DNA from 2 places in the Paenibacillus vortex V453 genome. Region 1 is predicted to be linked to the other one. Evidence: a T-box and tRNA genes for the amino acid it is inferred to sense, from the RefSeq annotation. Region 1 holds a T-box; the other holds one or more tRNA genes.

Evidence for each region. A T-box is a leader RNA that pairs with one kind of tRNA and senses whether it is charged. The one in region 1 lies ahead of PVOR_RS08745 (valine--tRNA ligase), so its partner is inferred to be a tRNA-Val.
Region 2: it encodes a tRNA-Val, which carries the amino acid that the T-box ahead of PVOR_RS08745 (valine--tRNA ligase) is inferred to sense. The anticodon was not compared.

The regions. Positions count from the first base shown of each region.
Region 1 is NZ_ADHJ01000014.1:404,408-415,581, reverse strand. Features, by position in the region: gene PVOR_RS08760 (SPOR domain-containing protein) at 1-538, opposite strand, end outside; gene murC (UDP-N-acetylmuramate--L-alanine ligase) at 747-2,123, opposite strand; gene PVOR_RS08750 (bifunctional folylpolyglutamate synthase/dihydrofolate synthase) at 2,130-3,506, opposite strand; gene PVOR_RS08745 (valine--tRNA ligase) at 3,540-6,209, opposite strand; T-box leader at 6,321-6,617, opposite strand; partial or broken gene PVOR_RS29145 (LysM peptidoglycan-binding domain-containing protein) at 6,861-8,220, opposite strand; gene PVOR_RS08725 (RluA family pseudouridine synthase) at 8,391-9,293, opposite strand; gene hemL (glutamate-1-semialdehyde 2,1-aminomutase) at 9,290-10,585, opposite strand; gene hemB (porphobilinogen synthase) at 10,619-11,174, opposite strand, start outside.
Region 2 is NZ_ADHJ01000018.1:44,042-55,215, reverse strand. Features, by position in the region: gene PVOR_RS10670 (aminotransferase class I/II-fold pyridoxal phosphate-dependent enzyme) at 106-1,581, shown strand; gene PVOR_RS10665 (DUF1292 domain-containing protein) at 1,646-1,957, opposite strand; gene PVOR_RS10660 (hypothetical protein) at 2,048-2,602, opposite strand; gene PVOR_RS10655 (MBL fold metallo-hydrolase) at 2,852-3,589, shown strand; gene PVOR_RS10650 (DUF3892 domain-containing protein) at 3,654-3,887, shown strand; gene PVOR_RS10645 (GNAT family N-acetyltransferase) at 3,984-4,427, opposite strand; gene PVOR_RS10640 (hypothetical protein) at 4,781-5,044, opposite strand; tRNA gene PVOR_RS10635 (tRNA-Val) at 5,180-5,252, shown strand; gene PVOR_RS31650 (helix-turn-helix domain-containing protein) at 5,379-5,480, opposite strand; gene PVOR_RS31005 (hypothetical protein) at 5,534-5,716, opposite strand; partial or broken gene PVOR_RS10625 (IS3 family transposase) at 6,230-7,307, opposite strand; gene PVOR_RS30615 (hypothetical protein) at 7,582-7,725, shown strand; gene PVOR_RS10610 (hypothetical protein) at 8,285-8,785, opposite strand; gene PVOR_RS10605 (DUF5316 family protein) at 9,711-9,920, shown strand; gene PVOR_RS10600 (hypothetical protein) at 10,217-10,510, opposite strand; gene PVOR_RS31645 (hypothetical protein) at 10,479-10,685, opposite strand; gene PVOR_RS29560 (cyclic lactone autoinducer peptide) at 10,967-11,107, opposite strand; gene PVOR_RS10590 (accessory gene regulator ArgB-like protein) at 11,085-11,174, opposite strand, start outside.

The DNA of each region.
Region 1 (11,174 bases):
CCGTAATAACAGCTGCGGACACAGAAACAGCCATCTTCCAGAAGGACGTTGGTTTGCGCGAACGATAATAACCGTAATCATCGGCAGGAGAATCATATAGACCGGATTCCGGTCCAAGATCCCAGTTGGAATTATTCGTCCCGCCGTCCCGCCCCCCGGAATAATCGTGCTCGTGGGGATGGTGGAGATCCTCATCCAGTTCCGGATATGTATCTGTATACTCAGGGGTATCACTCTGATACCAGCTGTTTGAATGATCGAGCCGTCGTCTCTCCTCAGCCAGTCGCCCCTTGGTCCGGTTATTACGCGATTGCCGCCAGTCTTGATCGTTTACGTCGAAGGCATGCCCGTCCTCCTCTTCCTGCAGCGGCGGTACAATGCGGAGGTGATCCTGTTTGGAAAGATTGGGGTCATAGACTTGATCCTTGTGTCCTGATGAAACCCTTTGACTCAAATCGCGTTCCTCATGCAAAGGTTCTTTGCTCCGATCCTTGGGCGGATCGTGATCGAAACGAATCGTCATCCGTGCTTTGTTCATATCCACACACCTCACTTGTCCTTCTACACCTAGCTATATGATCAAGCTTGGCAACTTATGAGTGTGCAGATAAAACAAACGGGCTAATCAGGAGATAATCCCGATTAGCCCGCTTCAAAGTACGACATACAGCCGTGCCTTCACTCAGACAACTGAGCAATCCCCTGATGCGGTGAAGCAGCAAGAGATTGTGCGCAACAAAGATAAATCACTTCTTGCCTTTAATGGAATCTGCCAAGGCAGCTCCAACCTTCCATATATCGCCTGCGCCCATCGTGAGCACAAGATCGCCTTCCTTCACACGGTCTTTGAGATCGTTCAAGACGTCTTCCTTGGTAGGCAAATAACGAGCACCCGCATTGCTGTTCTGGACAATCAGCTCCACCAATTTTCCAGAGCTGATACCCTCGATCTGCTTCTCGCCGGCAGGTGAATAAATGTCGGTAATGATCACTTCATCCGCTTCACTAAACGCGCGGCTAAACGCATCCAGAAGGAAAAAGGTCCGCGAGTACCGCTGCGGCTGGAATACGGCGATAATCCGTTTACCCGTAGCTTTTGCAGCACTGATCGTTGCCTCTATCTCCGTCGGGTGATGCGCGTAATCGTCAATTACCAGAATGCCATCTGCCTCGCCAAGCACCTGGAAGCGGCGTTTGGCTCCATTGAATTTGACGATAGCCTCTACAATCGCTTCAAACGAGATTCCGCCCTTCAAGCAGCAAATCACCGTCGCCATTGCATTGTAGACATTATGTTTACCTGGTACGGACAGCTCCACAGTTCCAAGCTCCATTCCGTTATGAAGCATCATGAAGCTAACTTGCCGGTCTCCCAGCACCAGGTTGGTTGCCGTATACTCCGCATCCGAATGAATGCCGTATGTCGTTACGTTACACTTGAGATCAGGCAAGATGGCCTGAATGTTATGGTCATCCGCGCAGACCACGGCCGTGCCGTCTGGCTTGATCTGGCTGAGGAACTGCACATAAGCAGCCTTAAGGCGATTGAAATCCCCCTCATAGTTCTCCAGATGATCAGCCTCTATATTCAGTACAACGCCCAGCCACGGATGATATTGAAGGAATGAACCGTCGCTCTCATCCGCTTCGGCCACCACATGCTCGCCCTCACCGGCTTTGGCATTCGTGCCAACGTTCATAATTTCCCCGCCGATGATAAACGTCGGATCAACACCGCATTCCTCCATCACAAGCGCAATCATGGACGAGGTAGTTGTCTTGCCGTGTGCGCCTGCTACCGCAACCCCTTTTCGTTCGTTCAAAAGACGTGCCAGCATCTGCGCACGGTGCAGAACAGGAATGTTCAGCTTCTCGGCTTCCACCCGCTCCACATTGTCTTTGGACAAAGCCGTTGAGTAAACCACAAGGTCTGCACCCTGGACTTGCTCTGCGGTATGTCCAATGTATATTTTGGCGCCCTTGGCCGCCAGCTTTTCTGTCAATTCTTGCGATGCCACGTCAGAACCCGTGACTTTGTAACCCATCTCCAGCATGACTCGTGCAATGGCGCTCATCCCGTAGCCGCCAATTCCGATAAAATGAACATGTTCTGATGTATTCAACAGATATCACCAACCTTTTTCAGAATCGGAAAGGCCCAGGAGGTTGGAACGCACGTCGGCAATCAGGTACAACGTGCCCGACACCACCCCAAGATCCTCCGCTTCCGTCCGTGACTTCAACTCTTCAAGTGCGTTTTTCCAATTTGGTTCTATGATGATTTGCAGTGTGTGTTTGGCATATTTCTCCCTTACCTGCTCTACGATGTCACCAAGCGCCTTGGCGTCCAGTTTCTTCCGGAAATCCGGTTCAGTCAGGATAAGCGTATCCACTATTGGCAGTATATGCTGCAAATACGATTCATGATGCTTATTTGCCAGTATTCCCATCATTAAGTTCAGTTTCCGGTACTTATAGATCTGCGGCAGGCTTTTAGCCAAGGATTCAGCCCCTTCGGGGTTATGCGCGCCATCGAGAACAATTCTTGGAGAAGACAACACCTGTTCCAGTCTTCCCGCCCAGAAAGTCTCTTTAAACCCGGTACGCAATTCTTCCTCATCCACGATAAAGGCCATATACTGACGAAGCACTTCCAGTGTCATCATGGCAAGCGCGGCATTGGCACATTGGTGCTCACCCAGCATCGAGATGGCAAGATCCATATCCCGAAACGGTCCGTGGAAATGGAAGACCTGACTTTCCTCATCCCCATGCAATCGTGCATAAGAGAATTGATCATTGACGAGATACAGGCTTGTGCGGTTTTTCTCCGCCGTTTCCTTCAAAATTTCGACGGCTTCCGGCTGAGTTACCGTACTCACCACAGGGACTCCAGGCTTGATAATGCCCGCCTTCTCCCTGGTGATCTCCTGAATGGTATCGCCCAATACGTCGGTATGATCCATTCCGATGTTCGTGATCACCGAGATGATAGGGTGAACAATATTGGTCACATCAAGCCGACCGCCAAGCCCCGTCTCCCATACCACGACGTCCGGATAAACAACCTCGCCATAATACAGTATCGCTAGTGCCGTGGACACCTCAAACATCGTAGGCGACCCCAGCCCCGTCTCTGTTACTTCAGCCACAAGCGGCTGCAGTCGATTAGCGAGCTCAAGCAGCGTCTGTTCCGGTATGTCCTCGCCGTTAAACTGAAACCGATTGGTAAACTTCGTAATATAAGGAGAGGTATAGGTACCTACCGTGAATCCCCCTTGAAGCAGCACTTTTGTTAAAAAAGCGCACGTCGAGCCTTTACCGTTCGTTCCAGCCACGTGAATAAATTTTAAACGACGCTCCGGATGGCCAAGCAGCTCCATCAATCGCAGAATTCTATCCATGCCAGGGCGGATTCCAAACGGAATCAGCCCATTAATCCAAGCCACCGCTTCCTCATAGGTTTGGAACGGAGCTGCCACTGCAGCTGCCGATTGATCACCCATCGCTCTCACCTTCTGGTCCAGATTCATCTTGCTTCAGCCTCTCAATTCTTCGATGCGTGCAATAACTTTACTGCGTTTGTCTGAGTAATCCGCAAGCTTCGCGCGTTCTTCTTCAATCACCTTCTCGGGTGCTTTCGACACGAAGCCAGGATTGTTCAGCTTCTTCTCCACACGCTCGACTTCACTGTTCAAGTGCTGAATTTCTTTCTCCAGACGTGTGATTTCTTGAGCGATATCAATCAAACCGGAGAGTGGCAAATACATGTCAACCCCTGTAACCACGGCGGTCATGGCTTTATCTGGCGCCGTCAGCTCAAGTGAGGATTGATACTCCGACGTGTTGCAGAAGCGGCGGATATAATCCGCATTGCGATCGATGATGCTGGCGATCTGCCCGCTCACCGGTTTTAGTTGCAATTCAACTTTTTTGCTCATCGGTACGTTCACTTCCGCCCGGATGTTACGTACAGCGCGGATAACATCCATGAGCAGGTTCATTTCGGTAACGGCTTCCGTGTTCTCGAATGCCGGATCATAGGTCGGCCATGAAGCCAGCATAACCGTCTCTCCCTCATGCGGCAGATGCTGCCAGATCTCCTCGGAGATGAACGGCATGAACGGATGGATTAGACGCATCGTGCGGTCCAGAACATAAGCAAGCACCGATTGCGTCTTTTTCTTGGCCGCTTGATCTTCCCCGTACAGGGACAGCTTCGCAAACTCAATATACCAGTCGCAGAGATCATCCCAGATGAAATTGTAGAGCAGTCGACCGGTTTCGCCAAATTCGTAGGCATCAATTAGACGCGTAATGTCGCGGGAAGTTTCGTTCAGGCGGTGCAAAATCCACCGATCCGCCGTTCCCAGCTCACCGGAAATGTCGATATCTGCGGCGGTGAAGCCTTCCAAATTCATGAGCGCAAAACGCGATGCATTCCATATTTTGTTCGCAAAGTTACGAGCCTGCTCCACGCGTTCCCAGCGGAAACGAAGATCCTGACCCGGCGTGCTGCCCGTTGAGATCATATAACGCATGGCGTCTGCGCCGTACTGCTCGATAACTTCAAGCGGGTCGATGCCGTTGCCAAGCGACTTGGACATCTTGCGGCCTTCGCTATCCCGAACCAGGCCATGAATCAGGGTATCCTTGAACGGCATTTGATCCGTAAATTCGAGCCCCTGGAAGATCATCCGTGATACCCAGAACGGAATAATGTCGTAACCTGTTACGAGAACGTTGGTCGGATAATAACGTTTAAAATCCTCGCTGTCCAGATCCGGCCAGCCCATGGTCGAGAACGGCCAGAGCGCCGAGCTGAACCAGGTATCCAGCACATCCTCATCCTGTCTCAGATCATCCTTGCCAAGCTTCGCACGCGCTTCCTCTTCATTCATGGCAACAACCACTTCACCGGTGGACTCGGAATACCATGCCGGAATCCGGTGGCCCCACCATAATTGACGAGAGATACACCAGTCGCGTACATTCTCCATCCAGTGCAGGTAGGTTCGCTCAAACCGGTCAGGCACAAAGTTAACGCCCTTGCCGGATTTCTGCGCCTCTACGGCTGCCTGTGCCAGCGGCTGCATGTTAACAAACCATTGCGTGGACAGGTAAGGCTCAACCACCGCGCCGGTTCTTTCACTGTGACCAACCTGATGCACGTGATCTTCAACTCGAAGCAATACACCTGATTCCTTCATGTCATTCACGATTTGCTTGCGGCATTCGCTGCGGTCAAGACCTTGGTACTTGCCGGCAAACTCGTTCATCGTACCGGACTCATCCATCACCGTAATTTGCGGCAGGTTATGTCGCTGTCCCATCTCAAAATCGTTCGGATCATGCGAAGGCGTAATTTTAACGGCTCCGCTGCCAAAATCCTTCTCCACATACTCATCGGCAATAACCGGGATTTCCCGGCCGACAATCGGCAGTACCAGCGTTTTGCCAATCATGTCTTTATACCGCTCGTCTTCCGGATGAACAGCTACCGCTGTATCACCGAGCATCGTCTCTGGACGAGTCGTAGCTACGGTAATGAAGCCGCTGCCGTCTTTTAGCGGATATTGCAAATGGTACAAATGTCCATTGACCTCTTTGTACTCCACCTCAATATCGGACAATGCCGTACGCGCGGCCGGATCCCAGTTAATGATACGTTTGCCGCGGTAGATAAGGCCTTTGTCATAGAGCTTAACAAACACCTCGCGAACCGCTTCCGACAAACCTTCGTCCAGCGTGAAACGCTCTCTGGAATAATCCAGCGACAGGCCGATCTTGGACCATTGATCCCGGATCGTATTCGCGTACAGATCCTTCCATTCCCATACCTTCTCCAGGAACTTCTCACGTCCCAGATCGTAACGGGTAACACCTTCCTCGCGAAGCTTCTGCTCCACCTTCGTTTGAGTTGCAATGCCCGCATGGTCAGAACCAGGCAGCCAGAGCGCATCATATCCCTGCATCCGCTTCACGCGAATGAGAATATCCTGCAGCGTGAAGTCAAGAGCATGGCCGATATGAAGCATTCCCGTAACGTTAGGAGGAGGAATCACAATCGTGTAAGGCTCCGCGTCCGGACGTTTGCCAGCTTCAAAGAAGCCGCCTTCCTTCCAGTACGGATACCATTTTTGCTCGGCTGCCTTCGGATCATACGTCGTTGGCATTTCTAACTGGAATTGGTTTTGTTTTTGATCCATATTTTCGTACCTCCGTCACTGTTAATCAGTTTTGCCAACCAGAAATGTTTTAGCCTTGAGAAGCGGCCCATGATAGCATTTTTGGCATGAAACAAAAAAAGCCCCTCGTCCTCAAAGGACGAAAGACTGTTCTCTCGCGGTACCACCTTTGTTTCGTGCTTACGATTGTTTATCAACCGTTGTCCTCCCGTGAAGAACATGAAGGAGCGTCAAGCACGACACTTTACGCAGATAACGGCTGCGGCCGGCGAACCCTAACCAGGGTAGTAAACGATCCCTACTCTAACTCAAGTCCGCAACTCCGGGGCGACTTCGGCAAGCTGGTTCCTGCGGAATCTCACAGCGCTGGGTAGCAATTCCGCTCTCTGAAGGCCATACCTTCCTACTCTTCCCGTTCAACGTTGTTCTAGCTTTTGGAATACCTGTACATATACTATTCAAATATACCGTGGTTGTTGCATATAGTCAATATTTCGAGTGTTTCCGAAGAATTTAAACATCATACCTGTCCAATCCAAATATTATGACTTACTGAAAATACTTCCGTGTTAGCTCCCTCATTTGCTTCCATCCTGTTTCTGTAAAACAAAAAAGCAGACCAAGGATTTCCCACCTTGACCCGCTTTCTTCTTGCACGATGAACCCCCTCGATTACTGGGGAATGTATAAGACCTGGCCTTCTTCGACATTCTGTTCAGACATGCGGTTGTATAACAAAAGTTCCCGCGGCGTCAGTTGATAGCGCTCCGCAATCAGATCAAGTGTCTCCTCACGCTGAACAATGCACATCCGTACCTTGCGGAATGGAGTTTCCTCATGTCGGTTGCCAAGGAAGAGACTTTTCCACTCCACATCCTCGGACGCAGCGGACTCCACCAGCTCTTCGGCTTCTTCTTCCTCGTCCCGAGCGGCTTGGTCCTGATCCTGCACCGTTCTGCTCGATTGAAGCAATGAAGAGAAACCTACGCCCGAAGTACTTGTGGTGCTGTTCTTTGTACTGAAGGCAACTTTCAGCTCCGGCTTCGTCGTGACCTCCTCGGGTTTAGCGGAGATTTCCTCGGCTATATCCTCTGAAGCCTCTGCCCCCTCGGCAAAAACAGGCTGAGCTTCTTCCGTTTCCGATGATTCCAGCACCGGTACGGCTTCCACCTCTTCGCCTTTGCGTTCAACAATGCCTGGGAAATCTGCTGCCGGTTCTTCCTGAACCGTCTCCGGCTGAGGCGTTACCCGCTCGAATTGCCATACACTTGGAATAGACGGCTCAGGCTCAGCTGCCTGAGGGATCGTTTCCGTCTCATTATGTAAGGCATATTCGACGGTGTCCCGGGCTTCCTGATCACTGGAGAAGCCTTCAGCGCCAGCTGGCTCTTCCGCATCCTGAATTTGATTCTCATACTCCGCCCAGGATGCTAAATACTGCTGTGTGCGCGCATCCGTCCCCGACACGTTGGCCCTAGGCTGAGTTTCGTTAAAATAGGGAGGGTGAAGCCGAATTTGTATCTTCACCAGCTCCTCCGCCTTGCAGCTGCTCATACGGATTGGCAGCAAACTGCTGCTCGCCGTTCGAATAGAAATTAGGCGTTTCAGGAGCATGTACCACTGTGAATTCCTCATTGGCCCATACCTGATCCCGGGAACCCGGTGCCGCCGCCTGAATTCCTTTGAGAGAAAGAACCCCTGTAATATTCAAGCTGCGCTTGGATAGCAAATCTACATCAAAATTCTCAATCTCAACTGCGATGTCATCCAAAGAAGATACCCGGTTCAGCGGAACCGTGATCTCGACCGGAATCCAGTGCTCGAGCGGCTCGGTTTCTCCTGCTTCAGTGTCACCTTTATACAGGCCTGCGAGAAGCAGATGCCCCCGAAGTGTGGCCTGATCCTGCTGGCTGATCACCTGAATGTGCGGGATCAACTCCGCCTCTTCCAATTCTTCGATTCCCGGCAAATCTTCCGTTAAATTAATACGCTCGTAAATATCAAACCGCAATCCGTAGGACTGGTCAAACACGGGAATGTCCTCCTTTTTGGCATATACTATCCGTGATCTGTTATCACGGCATGAGCCTAAGTTTCGCCACTCAATTTATCTATATGCCGAAAACAGGAGAGCATGACTTTTTTGCGAATTGTTGCGTGAAAGTTACAGATTTATTCAGGATTTTGCAAAATCCTCTACCGTCAGGATCCCTCTATGATTAACTCTCTTAATTCCATCATGTCCTGAGGCCATGGGGCCTGTACCTCGACCCTCTCACCTGTTAGAGGATGATGAAACAGCAAGCGTTCACCATGCAGCGCCTGGCGCGAAAACAGTGCCGGTCCCCCATACAAGGAATCTCCCAGGAGCGGATGTCCCATATGACTAAGGTGAACCCGGATTTGATGCGTACGACCGGTTTCAAGACTGATATTCAACAAGCTGGCCCTCGGGTATACTTCAGAGGAGAGAATATGCGTTATGGCAGCCTGGCCGGTTAATGACACTCTACGGCGGCTTGAGTGATAACGGTCCTTGCCGATCGGCAGGTCGATCACTTTAAGCTCCTGTCCTACCCTGCCCTGTACGATAGCAGCATAAATCCGCACAATTTTCTTCTCTCGCATCGCTTCATCAAGCTTCAGCTGCGCGTATTCATTCTTGGCATACAGCACAGGACCGGTTGTATCCTTATCCAGACGATGAATATGCCGGACCGCCGTATGAATCCCCTCTGCTTCGTAATAAGCGGCTACAACATGATTCAGCGTTGTTTCCTCGCTCTCCTGATCGGGGTGGACGGCCATACCAGCCGGTTTGTTCACGACGAGACAGAACTCATCCTCATGCAATACGTGCAGTTCCTGCCATCTCGGTTTGATGCCGTAATCGCGATAAGGAAAAAGGACCAGCCGAAGCTGGTCCCCTCTCCATTGTATCCCTTGCTCATGGCGCAGCTTGCGATACAGCTTCTCGGGCATTCCGAACGTCTCGAGAAGCCACTTGGCAGCGGCCTGTTCCCGATCCGGCTGGCTCAACAGCACCTTGCCAGGTGTCAGCTCCAGCCATTCGCCCCTTTTACTCCAGTTCCCCTTGTAACTCATAGGCTCTTGAAGGCGCTGCGGTTCGCTTCAATGGTGGCATCGATATCCTCCACCGTATGGGCTGCCGAAATGAACATGCCCTCGAACTGGGAAGGAGGAACGCTGACTCCCTCTTGAACCATGGCCGCAAAATATCGGCGGAACATATCCAAATCACTCGTCTTGGCCGTATCGAAATTCACCACTGGCGTATTCGTAAAGAAAGGACATACCATGGAGCCTATCCGATTAACGGACAACGGGATACCGAACTCCTTTGCATTGGACTCGAGTCCGGCCTGAAGCCGGGCGCCCCGTTCCTCCAGCTGCTCATAGACTGCCGGCGTCAACAGCTTCAAGGTAGTGTAACCGGCAGCCATGGCCAGCGGATTTCCGCTCAGCGTTCCCGCCTGATAGATTGGTCCTGCCGGAGCAATCTGGTCCATCAGTTCACGCTTGCCCCCGTAAGCACCGACGGGCAAGCCGCCGCCGATCACTTTGCCCAGGCATGTCAAATCCGGTGTGACACCATACCGTCCCTGAGCACAATTCAAATCGACCCGGAATCCCGTCATCACCTCATCAAAAATAAGCACACTGCCGTAATCGGAGGTCACCTTGCGCAAGCCTTCCAGAAATCCTGGAAGAGGAGGAACTACGCCCATATTGCCTGCTACCGGCTCAACGATTACAGCTGCGATCTCTTCGCCAAACCGTTCAAAAGCAAGCTGGACCGATTCAAGGTCGTTATACGGAACCGCAATCGTGCTAACAGCCACGCTTTCCGGTACGCCTGGACTATCAGGCAGGCCGAGGGTTGCAATTCCAGATCCGGCTTTGATGAGGAGGCTATCGGCGTGACCGTGATAGGAGCCCTCGAATTTGATGATTTTGCTGCGTCCAGTGTAACCACGCGCCAGACGGATAGCGCTCATCGTCGCTTCCGTACCGGAGTTCACCATCCGTACAACCTCGATCGACGGAACTCGCTCACAGACAAGCTTAGCCATCTCGGTTTCCAACAGTGTCGGGGCACCGAAGCTTGTACCCTTTGCCGCCGTCTCCTGCAGGGCATCAACGACCTCAGGATGGGCATGACCCATAATAAGCGGCCCCCAGGAACCCACGTAATCGATAAAGCTGTTACCGTCAATGTCATATACCCGGCTGCCCTCTCCACGCTCGATATAAATCGGTGTTAAACCCACAGACTTAAACGCACGTACCGGACTGTTCACGCCACCGGGAATGTATTGCTTGGCTTCCTCAAAAGCAGAACGCGACAAATCTTCTTTCCGAAAATCTTGGCTCATATTATGCACTCCTTACTCTTTAATCGTTAATGGTTACAGGCTGCGCATCCAGCGTGCCGCATCCTTCGAAAAATACGTAATGATAATATCCGCACCGGCGCGCTTCATTCCTGTAAGCAGCTCCATCACAATCGCCTGCTCACTGATCCATCCCTGCTGGGCAGCCGCCTTGATCATGGAATACTCGCCGCTAACGTTGTAGGCTACAATCGGCAGGTCGAACTGGTCTCTGAGCAATCTGACCACGTCCAGATAAGCCATCGCAGGCTTCACCATCAGCATATCCGCACCTTCCAGCACGTCCGTTTCTGCCTCGCGAAGGGCTTCCCTCACATTGGCCGGATCCATCTGATAGGTCTTCCGGTCACCGAACTGCGGAGCAGAATCGGCCGCTTCACGGAACGGCCCGTAAAAGGCCGAGGCGTATTTAACCGAATAGGACATGATCGGCACATTATAAAATCCGGCATCATCAAGCCCCGCACGGATCGCCTGCACAAAACCGTCCATCATATTGGATGGCGCAATGATGTCGGCGCCAGCTTTGGCCTGGGATACCGCCGTTCGTACGAGCAGCTCCAGCGATTCA
Region 2 (11,174 bases), on a different contig from region 1:
CCTTGCATTCCCCCCCTATTTTGCTATACTCAATTTTGTTTATATAATAACCGTATTCAACAAATCATATGAAAATACAGACAAGGAAAGGTTGTGACAACGTCCATGGACCACAGTCGTACACCGCTCTTCACCGCACTTAAGGAACACGCGGCCAAAAACCCCGTGCAATTTCACATTCCGGGACATAAGAAGGGCCTCGGCACCGATGCCGAATTTAGGGAATTTATAGGGGATAATGCCTTTTCTATAGATTTGATCAATATTGCGCCGCTTGACGACTTGCATCAGCCTACAGGCGTAATCGAGGAAGCCCAGAAGCTGGCTGCTGACGCATTTGGTGCTGATCATACCTATTTTAGTGTACAAGGGACAAGCGGAGCGATCATGACCATGATCATGTCGGTCTGCTCGCCTGGGGACAAAATCATCGTACCGCGGAATGTTCATAAGTCCGTGCTTTCCGCCATCATTTTTACCGGCGCCAAGCCCGTATTCGTATCGCCTGCCCAGGATCATAATGTAGGGATTGACCACGGGATCACCATCAGCTCGGTTCGGAAAGCGTTAAAACGTCACCCTGACGTAAAAGCTGTATTGGTCATCAACCCGACCTATTTTGGCGTAAGCGCAGATCTGAAAGAAATCGTCGATTTGGCGCACAGCTATAACGTGCCTGTTCTGGTGGATGAGGCGCATGGGGTATTGATTCACTTTCATGAGGAGCTTCCGATGTCGGCTATGGAAGCAGGCGCGGACATGGCAGCGACCAGCGTTCACAAGCTCGGCGGTTCGATGACCCAAAGCTCCGTGCTGAACGTGAATACCAAGAACGGTTACATTAACCCTTACCGCGTACAGACCATCATCAGTATGCTGACAACAACGTCAACTTCCTATATTTTGCTGGCATCGCTGGATACTTCGCGCCGGAGCCTGGCTCTTCATGGCCGTGAGATGGCTGCAAAAACGATTGAGCTGGCACAATATGCACGTGATGAGGTCAATAAGATCGATGGCTTGTACAGCTTTGGTGAAGAAATTTTAGGCGGTGAAGCAACGTACTCCTTTGATCCAACCAAGCTGACGATCCATGTCCGCCATCTCGGCATTACGGGGTATGAAACCGAGAACTGGCTTCGAGATCACTACAATATTGAAGTAGAGCTCAGTGATATGTACAATATTCTGTGCCTCATTACACCAGGAGACAACCAGGAAACGATCGACATTTTGCTGACGGCGCTCCGTGAGCTTTCGGACGTATACATGCATGTGAATGAAATTAACGAACTGATTGTAAAAACGCCGGAAATTCCGCAATTGTCGCTTATCCCTCGCGATGCTTTCTACGGGGATACCGAGGTTGTTCCTTTCAAGGAATCAGCAGGACGCATTATTGCTGAATTTATTTATGTCTATCCGCCAGGAATTCCGATTCTGCTTCCGGGTGAAGTTATTTCCCAGGAAAACATTGATTACATCATTGATCATGTCGATGTAGGACTTCCGGTTAAAGGTCCTGAGGACCGCAGCATCCAAAATGTGAAGGTCATCGTGGAAACCAATCCGATCTTCTAAATACCTGTACACACAAAAAATCCCGATGCGAGAGGTTCGCACCGGGATTTTCAGTTAAGGCGTACTATTCCTGGTTTGCAGCAGCGACCAGTTCGTTATAAACCGCCTCTACTTCATTCCATTCCTCTTCGTCCTCAATATTGTAAAGAACCATTTCCTCGTTCTCTTCTTCCATACGTAGAATGACGCCGTCCGCTTCCGGATTTTCGCGTTCAAGCAAAAGCGCGTAAAGCTTCTCGCCGACATCAAATGTCTCAACAAGAACCATCTCTACTTCTTTTCCTTCTTCATCCGTCAATGTCAGCACAAACTCTTCATGCTCATGGTCGTGGTCATGACCGCAAGCATCTCCGTGTTCATGTTTGTGTTCACTCATTGAAAAAACCTCACTTCGGTTAAATTATCATACTTTCGTATCGTATCACGGATAGCTTCTTCAGGTCAATTTCCCCAAGGGACGCTCTCATTAGTTAAGTGCAGTGATCACTTTCTCCGCAACTTTCACAAATCCGGTATCCGATTTGACCTTTACATAGAAGCCAACGGAATACTTGCCGGTTGTTTTAAAATCGTACGTAAAATCATAGGTTCTGAACCAGAAGTTATCCTTGCGGTCCTTCACTTCCTGGGACTGGATATCTTTTATATTACCCGAAGGATCCTCGATGGCGACTTTCACTGCATGGATGTCATTGTTCAAGCTGTCTACCTGACTGAATACATTGAACTTCAACTTGCCTTTGTTCACGTTGCCGAATACAGTATCTCCTTTAAACAGAAAAATATGCACATTCGGCTTGATGACTTGAACTTGTCCATTGGAAGAATTCCAATCCACCGCACCGTCAAATTCCCTCACCGGCACATAGGTTTTGCCATCAATTAAATACCCGCCATCTTTTAATTCACGTCCGTTCATCCATACACGAACCCGTTCATTGACGGAATCTGCAAATAAAAGGGTGCTGCTACCCATTAAAGAAAGCACGAGCATACATGCCATCACTTTTTTCCACTTCATTTTATCATTTCCCTCCATTGGCTCATCATGTTGTTATATGTGTATACTACATGTCAAAAAACAAGTTGCGGACAATTTTGCACTTTGTGGTAAAATTTTTTCCTCATGCCTTTCGGCCTGTGCCTATCTTGATTTTCACTGCAACATCGGGGTGTTTCTATCATAAACTCGGTGTAAATCTACATATAATTCGTTAAAATATACATTAGCTTACTGGACTAACATCATTTCATCAGGAGGTTTCATCCATTGACACTGAAATTGCAAATGCTTGGCACCGGCAGTGCGTTTGCCAAGAACTACTACAACAACAATGCACTGTTCCACGACGGGGATTTCACGCTGCTCATTGATTGCGGTATTACGGCTCCTATGGCACTCCATCAATTAGATCTGACGTTCGATGATTTGGATGCTCTGCTCATCACGCATATCCATGCTGACCATGTTGGCGGTATGGAGGAGCTCGCTTTTATTATGAAAATGAAATACAATCGCAAAATCCCGCTCTACATCGCTGAAGCGCTGGTCGAACCGATATGGGAGCATTCTCTCAAGGGCGGATTATACCAGCAAGGACATATCTCCTCCCTGGAGGATGTATTTGACGTTCGTCCCCTGAAACCTGGGGTGAAAGCCGATATCTCTTCGGGAATCTCAGTAGAGCTGATTCATACGCAGCATATTCCAGGGAAGGATAGCTATTCCCTCTATTTGAATGACCGGATTTTTTACAGCGCGGATATGGTGTTTGATCCTGCATTGCTCCACAAGCTGGTGAACGAGCGGGATTGTGAATTTATTCTGCATGAATGCCAGCTGCAGGGTCCGGGCGAGGTTCATACTACCCTTGACGAACTGCTAAGTCTTCCTGAAGAGATTCAGGAGCGTACCTATCTCATGCATTACAGCGATGACGTTGAAGCGTTCATTGGCAAGACCGGCACCATGGAATTTGTAGAGCAGCAGCGGGTATACGAATTGTAGATCAATATATCATGCATAGATTGTAAGGCTTCCCGGGAATACTAAACTCGGGAGGCGATATGATATGGACAATGGACAACAAGAAGTCGTAGGCGTACGCAAAAATGGCGACGGCGACATCATCGAACTTAAGCTGGATAACGGAACTGTCGTTGACTACAAAACAGCTCAACACATGGTCAAAAATAAAGAGATCAAGAACCTGAACGTCTTCCGTGGACGTGACGGCGACGAACACCTTCGTTCCAATGCGGATGGTGATCCCAGCAACAACCTGGACAATATGCCGACGTATTAATCAACAAAAAAAAGACCTCGAGTTCAACTCGGGGTCTTTTTTTCTATATAACCAATTTAGATGTTCGGCATTTTCGTATAATTAAACCGAAACCGTCTACAGTTCCTTTTTCATACGGACATGGGGAATGCCGGCATCATCAAACGGCTCGTCCGATATCGTCTCATAACCCAGCTTGCGGTAAAATGGCTCTGCCTGCACTTGAGCATCCAGGATGGAATACTGCAGCTTCAATTCACGCGCCTGCGTTTCCAGCGCCATCATCAGCACCCGGCCAATCCCTTTGGAACGAAAAGGCTTGCGAACCGCTATGCGCTGCATTTTGGCGGAATCTTTATTGTAATACGTGATGCGGCCCGTTGCCGCAAACTGCCCTTCGGACTTGATCAGCACATGATGCGCATCCGATTCCAGGTTGTCGTAGTCATCGATCTCCAAGTCAATGGGCACCTTCTGCTCCAGCACGAACACGTCCTTGCGAATATCCAGCGCCTGCTGCAATTGCTCTTCGGTTGATACATTTATGATTTCTGCTGCCATTTCAACACCTCTTTTATGTAGAATCAATTTCTTGTGATTTCTGCAGGTCGAGATATTATACAAAATATTCGTTTTCCTGTATAGTAGAAGCTACTGTCTTCTTGAAAGGAGCGTTGCCTCTATGGGCATGGGAGCTACGATATTTTGGGCGATTATCATAGCCGTCCTGATCATCTACCCCGTCTTTTGGGCGATTAAAAAAGGGTATTCCCGCAAATGGGATGAGGAATAGCATCGGCCGTTATACGACAAACCGCCAGCCTGCCAGCCGGCGGTTTGCTCTGCTCGTTGATCGAGCAAGAGTACGGACCGTTTGCGGAATTCGATCCAGCTCGGATCGTCCTTACAGCTTGTTACGGATTCAGATCGTGTAACGTATCCTCCGAATCCATCGGGGATACCGGCTCCAGTGACCCACTTCCCGGTTTGGAGTATACATCCTGCTCGACAGAACGGCTGTAAACATCAAGCAGCACAGGTGCTGCCGGAGCATGCAGCGGCTCAAGCTGCACCGACGTTCTCTCCGGGATACTGCACCCGCTCCCGAGAGTAGATATTACGATTAATGAAAGAAGCAGCCCTGCTTGTTTGAAACGATGGGATTTCCCACCTCTCATGCCATTCACGCTCCTCTAATGGAAAAATCATGCTCTATGTAGTGTGAACCGGAACATGATTTTTTATAACGAGAAAACCATTGACAGCCATAATGTCTGCTGGTAATATATGAATTACCTTTTTAAATATTTCATGATCTGTTAGCTCAGCTGGGAGAGCACTATCTTGACAGGGTAGGGGTCAGTGGTTCGAGCCCACTACAGATCATAACCGAAAACCCTTGCGCAGCAAGGGTTCTTTTCTTGTCATCCTCCTCTTACTAGGCAAAAGTATCGAATTGGTGCCCTTTATTCAATTAAAGTTTTTTGGTGCCGCGAATAACAATACTCCCCCCTATCGATGGGTCACGCCCTCTAACCAATCGATAAATGATTTCTTCGGTACCAACATTTTGCGACCTACACGTACATGATGAAATCGATTTTCTTTGATCAAATTGTAGGTCTGATTAATTCCAATATCAAGAACCTTTTGAATATCAGCAGGCGTTAAAATCTCGGGGGATCCCTCCAAGGATCATCGCTTACCTGTGTTAATTTGAAATTACTCACTTGTGACTTATGAACCTCTTCTCTCCATTCCATTCGCTTGATATCATCTAATATCATTTCAATCTCCCGGTTAACATACTGCTGCAGATCGGTTAGTCTTCTCTCTAGGTATTTAATCATCCTATCATTCTTCTTCGATTATATCGAAGCGAAAGGGAAAGTAACTTTTAAAATCAAAATCTGGAGCTAGATCGTGGTCGTCCACACCCGCAGTCCATTTGAGAACCCAGAGGGACCCGGACTTCCTTTATTCAGAAGTCGTCGCATGCTATTAAATCAACAGTACATGTAAAAAATGAATCACAGTACCGATATATTTTGCAGGCTAGGTGAAATGGTTTGTTTTAAAGGAGAGGATGTGGAACTAATGGCTGGATGTAGAAAGTTTTATGAGAGCTAAGTCTCCGAGTTGGAACTTTCCTGAGAATGAAGAACTGTATGATGTTATGGAGGGTTCTATGGGCTGATCGAGATCATAGCTGTTAAACCGTGAAAATTAAACAGCAGTAGCTGACCTACACAATACAATTGCAGAGATCTTGGTTAAAGAAGCGAAAAAGAAAGCTGCTCAGGATAATAAGGGACTGGGGACTGCCCCCCGTTTATGAAACAGGGATCAAAACACCTTTCAAGTTAAGCAGCCAGTCGTCGGTAATCCACCGGCGACGGGTTATTTAATTTCGTCTGAATACGAATTGAGTTATAGTAGTAAATGTAGTCTCGAACGGTTTGTTCAACGATGGCCGTCGTTGTGCAGGTTAATCCTTCGAGATAGAACGTTTCAGACTTTAGCGTGGAATGAAACGATTCGATAGAGGCATTATCAGCACCCTTACGGGACATGCTCATGGTAATGCCTTTTCCTTTCACCGCCTCTTGATATGCTTGTGACGTATAGACGCTGCCTTGATCGCTGTGGAGCATGGAATCTTTTGTGAGAGGCAGCTGATTCAGCGTATCTAAAACAAATGCTGTGTCTTGTTTGTCTGCTATACTGTACGCCACGATCTCCCCGTTAAACAAGTCCAAAATGCTCGACAGATACAACGTTTTTCCTCCAAACGGCAAGTAAGTGATACCCGTTACGAGTTTTTGCATCGGCGCATTGGCCTCAAATTGACGTTTTAACTGATGTTCCGCTATATGTGTCGGCTGTCCTGTTGGCTTGCGTTTCTTAGTCCTGACTCGACACTATAATCCCTCAACGTTGCATAATTCGCTGTACTCGTTTGTGATTGATGGATTGCCCTTTCGAAGCAGCGCAGTAATCTTTCGAGGAATTTATGCCGGGTGCAAAATTAACGAATCTCCTCGGTAAGTAGATCTTCTCGTTTTGTAATAAGGGGTCCTTTTCAGCGATAGTATGACGAACGAGCAATCCCTAATAGTTCCCATGCTAGTTTACTGACAGCTCTCCTCGAACAGATTCCATCCAGGCTACTACGGCCTCTGGTGACACCTCCTCTCCAACTCCTTGTACTTTTTTAGTAACTCCAGCTGTTGTTTCAGATACCGATTATCTGCCTTTGCTTACCGACAGGCTGCTCAAGCCGATGAAGTTCCCCATTAAGATACCACGACATCCAAACTTTAAGTTGAGTGACATTCCTGATCTCTAGCTTGTCCATGACCTCCTTCGTCGGGATACCTGGTAACCTCATTTTAATTGCCTCATTTTCACTTCTACGGGGTAGCTAACTCGTGTTGCCAACGTAAAAACACCTCCAAGTTGTCTTCCACATCTTAACAACATGGTTTCTTTCACTTGAAGGTATTTTAATTTGTCTCATATTACGGGGTCAGTCCCGAGGGGCAATTATTGGACCGTTCCAGTTCAAAAGTTTCAATAAAAGCTAAAGGCAAATTCAGCATGACAAGAGCGACGGAAAGGAATTTTTATGAAGGATAATTCTCTGTGAAGATTTTTCTATCCTATCGTTGAATTATGGCTCTTAAGGATATTTAACCACGTTGGAGGATTATATATGGATTTTGATATGGGTGGATTTATAGGCGGCGTATTAGGCGTATTTGGAGTGTACGGCATCGCTGTTTACCAAATACGTAAGCAACGACAGGCGGAAAAACCGGCTAAAGATCGCAAGCTTACGGTCTGGCAACGATTCTGAGCCAAAAACTAAATTCAGCCTGGGGCTATTTTACAACAGAGAATTTTCAATAGGGAGAACTTTTTAGAAATGTAGATCAAATGAATCATCAATTACAGAAGCATCTGCCTGAGGCAATCGAGACAAACAAGAAACTTGTTTCAATAATAACTAATATTATTGACGGGTTGTCTGCGATTAGTGAGAAGTATTCAAAGGAAAATCGAAATCACGATAATTTCATGGCTTATGAAACTGAACTTCTTACTTATACAGAATTTATGCGCAATAAGTGTCACGAGTTTATTGAGGAAATAAAAAAACGTAATCAATAAGACTTTTAATCGAAATACTCGCTGAAGGAGCGGAATTCTGAATCCGGGTCCTTCCAGCACTCAGAAAACAAAGAAATGTAAAGTAGGGTTGATTTCATTTGCGAAAGAAGATGTAAATAAGCTGGACCGATGTAAATATATTGATTTCTTATCACGCGAATCACCTCCTCCTTAGAACTTTATGGAAAAGAAAAAGCACCCTAAGTGGGTGCTTGCTCTTCGATACGAATCAATATTCATTTTCATCAAGGAATAGCACTGTAATAAGTAAAGCTAAATTCGTACGATTCAGTATTTACAAATTCATGAGCTTTCACTCGCAAGAATAACGTAGCTCCTTCAGGAACATACAGGTTCTGAAAAAATGATGGATAACCAGTATTACCTTTGTTGGTAAGGCCTCCAGTTATCAGATTCGTTTCTCTTGTTTCGTTATATTTAACAATCGCCCCCAATTCCAAGATATTATCAGCGTACCCACGAGGCCAAACAGCACCGAAAACGAATCGATCTTGTCCTGTATTATTGGTCCATTTGAACCAATCCTCATCTTCACCGCTTTGTAAGAAAAGATTAAAGTTGTTTTGTTGTTGTAAAAGATCGATAGCTAGTTCTCTAGAGTCACCAACCCCTATCACAAATGGGGCCACTTCACTTGTTGTCGCATTGTCAGCAAAGGCTGCTTGCGAAAACGAAAAAACACTGGTTGAAATCAAGAGTACCGTCAACATTTTTTTCAATTTCATGTTACTCCTCCTCTTAAAATCTATGTATTTCGATCAACAACATCATAACATTTGGAAAATTTAATATATATAGGGGTAAAGTATCACATTTTTACGAAATAGATATTATCGTGATGTCTATATAGAGGCGCATTTTGTCAGGTGTTCCTTTATTGGTTTTTCTTTACTTCGCAATAATAAGCGTATATCCACAGGTATTACGAAATATAATGTTACCATTGCAGTTGAAAGGATCATTAAGGCTTATTCTGTCTGGTAAGTATTTTGTTAACAAGGACAATTCCTAATATCTCCGTGATAGCAATTACTCCAAAATACCATAATCCTGATAGCACGGATCGCTCGTCATTACCGATGTTAAATATCCCATTTTCCCCCTCCAAAATGCATGATTCGACATTTTTGCATCACTTCACCAGCATTAAGAGATGATTCAGCTCGACGAGGAAGTTACTGTAAGACTCGTAGCATAAACAAGGTTGCTAATGTTTTTTTGATATTCATACTTAATCCACCTCTCTGACCCATGTATTCCCTCAAAAAAATATTAAATTTGGTAAAATTAATATATATAGGATGAATGCATTTTATCTTTACAAAATTCTTATTATTCTGATGTCAAATAAAGGCGTAATTTAGTAAAAACAAGCTATATGTTAAATTTGAGTTTAAAAGTTATATTATTTTCTGGAAATTAGAAACTTTTTCAATTAACTTGGAGGTTTTTTCAATGTATGGTATGTATATATTGTTTATTATCTTGATTATTGTTGGAGTTACTCCAACCTTTTATAGACTCTACAAACGAATAAATCTATTAGAAGGCATTAGAAAACTTGAACATGTGGATTAGTATCTAAATGTAGAAATCAACCTCTCCACAAGGAATAGCGTATAAGCCCAAAATGGATGGGAGGAACACGAGATGAATCTGCTTATCATTGCAGGAATTGTTTGTCTCTTGGTTACAGGACTCTTATCTGGAGCATTCACTACAGGAGACCAGCAGAGAGGGAATTTCTATGCTGAATCGAAGGTGAACCGGACTTCTAAAAGGAAAGCAGCCAATTGGTTCTTTTTAGCCGGTGTTTTACTGCTTGCAGTTGGTGGCGCGGTGCATCTTCTGTTACGTTAATACTTTACTTTTAGGAGGGACTTCATGAGTGATTTTGTTAGCAACGAAGATCATGGAATAGAAGTTAAGAGGGTTCAATATGTGCTGATCTCCCTGCTCTCTATTTGTACATTGAGAAGGGTCCCCGCAATCGAAACATTCAGGAACGAAATATATGTTCATTTAATGAAATTGAAAATCTCAGATTAACCTATCTCTATCTATCCAACTCCAGCAGATGATTTTGACGCTGCAGCAGTTTTGGGCATGGGGAGAGCAGAATTGCATCATCCCAACAATGGTTACGGGTGCCTCGCCTATCGAATTTCAATGAGCTGTCCAGAATACGGCACCTCTCTCCATTCCGTTATAGTCAGTAACTCCTCTTCTAGAACAATTAGGCTTTGCATATCCCGCCAGACATTAAACCTAATGTAACCTTGCCGCTCTAATGATTCGATACCTTCCAAAATTTCAACCGCCTTCCGGCCGGTAAGATATTTGAGCAGCCTCAAGGTTGGGACACGGCTGCGATGAGCCTGATAGGTAATCAATATCTTGAGCAGCTTGACCTCCAGATCATGAAGCATGCGAACCCCTTCCTTTCTCATGTCTCCAGGACAGAATGTTGTTTACATTAAATACACGAGGTTGACCTGTTTCCAGGCATGTTGCCCTAATGCGCGAATCCCGAACACTATGGATCTGTATTTTACGCTGGGTGATCTTACCCTTCTGATCCTCGTAAATGATTTCGATGGTTTGTTCCAGGTATTTTTCAAACATTACGCCACCGCCTCTAATAAGAACATTTGTTTGTATTATATGCGAACATTCGTTCTTTATCAATAACAATTTTACCCTGATTATCTTGCAGATAAAATCCACAAATTTGCCGCTGCCTATAGCTCCTTATCCATACTTATACAGCCGCTCAATTGTTTCCTCCCCATCTTCACGCAAAAAGAAATCCGGCACCTAGACGGCACCGGATTTCATCATCATTCATGCAGCTTATCTTAAATTGGAGTCCCTCAGTCCCCTTACTGCACATATCAACACAGCAATTATTTCAGAAGTTCTTCCGGTGTCTCTCCACTGTACACAAATACGGGACTTGCGGTATTAACTACGAATACGGCTACCATCGTCAGAGCAGATGCGATAAATGAAAACAACTGATGCCTAACCTTGCTGATCCATAACATGAGCTTGTCCTCCTTTCCAGTGTACTAAACTGAGCGCCTGGATAAAAAATATGACAGCCAATGTGGG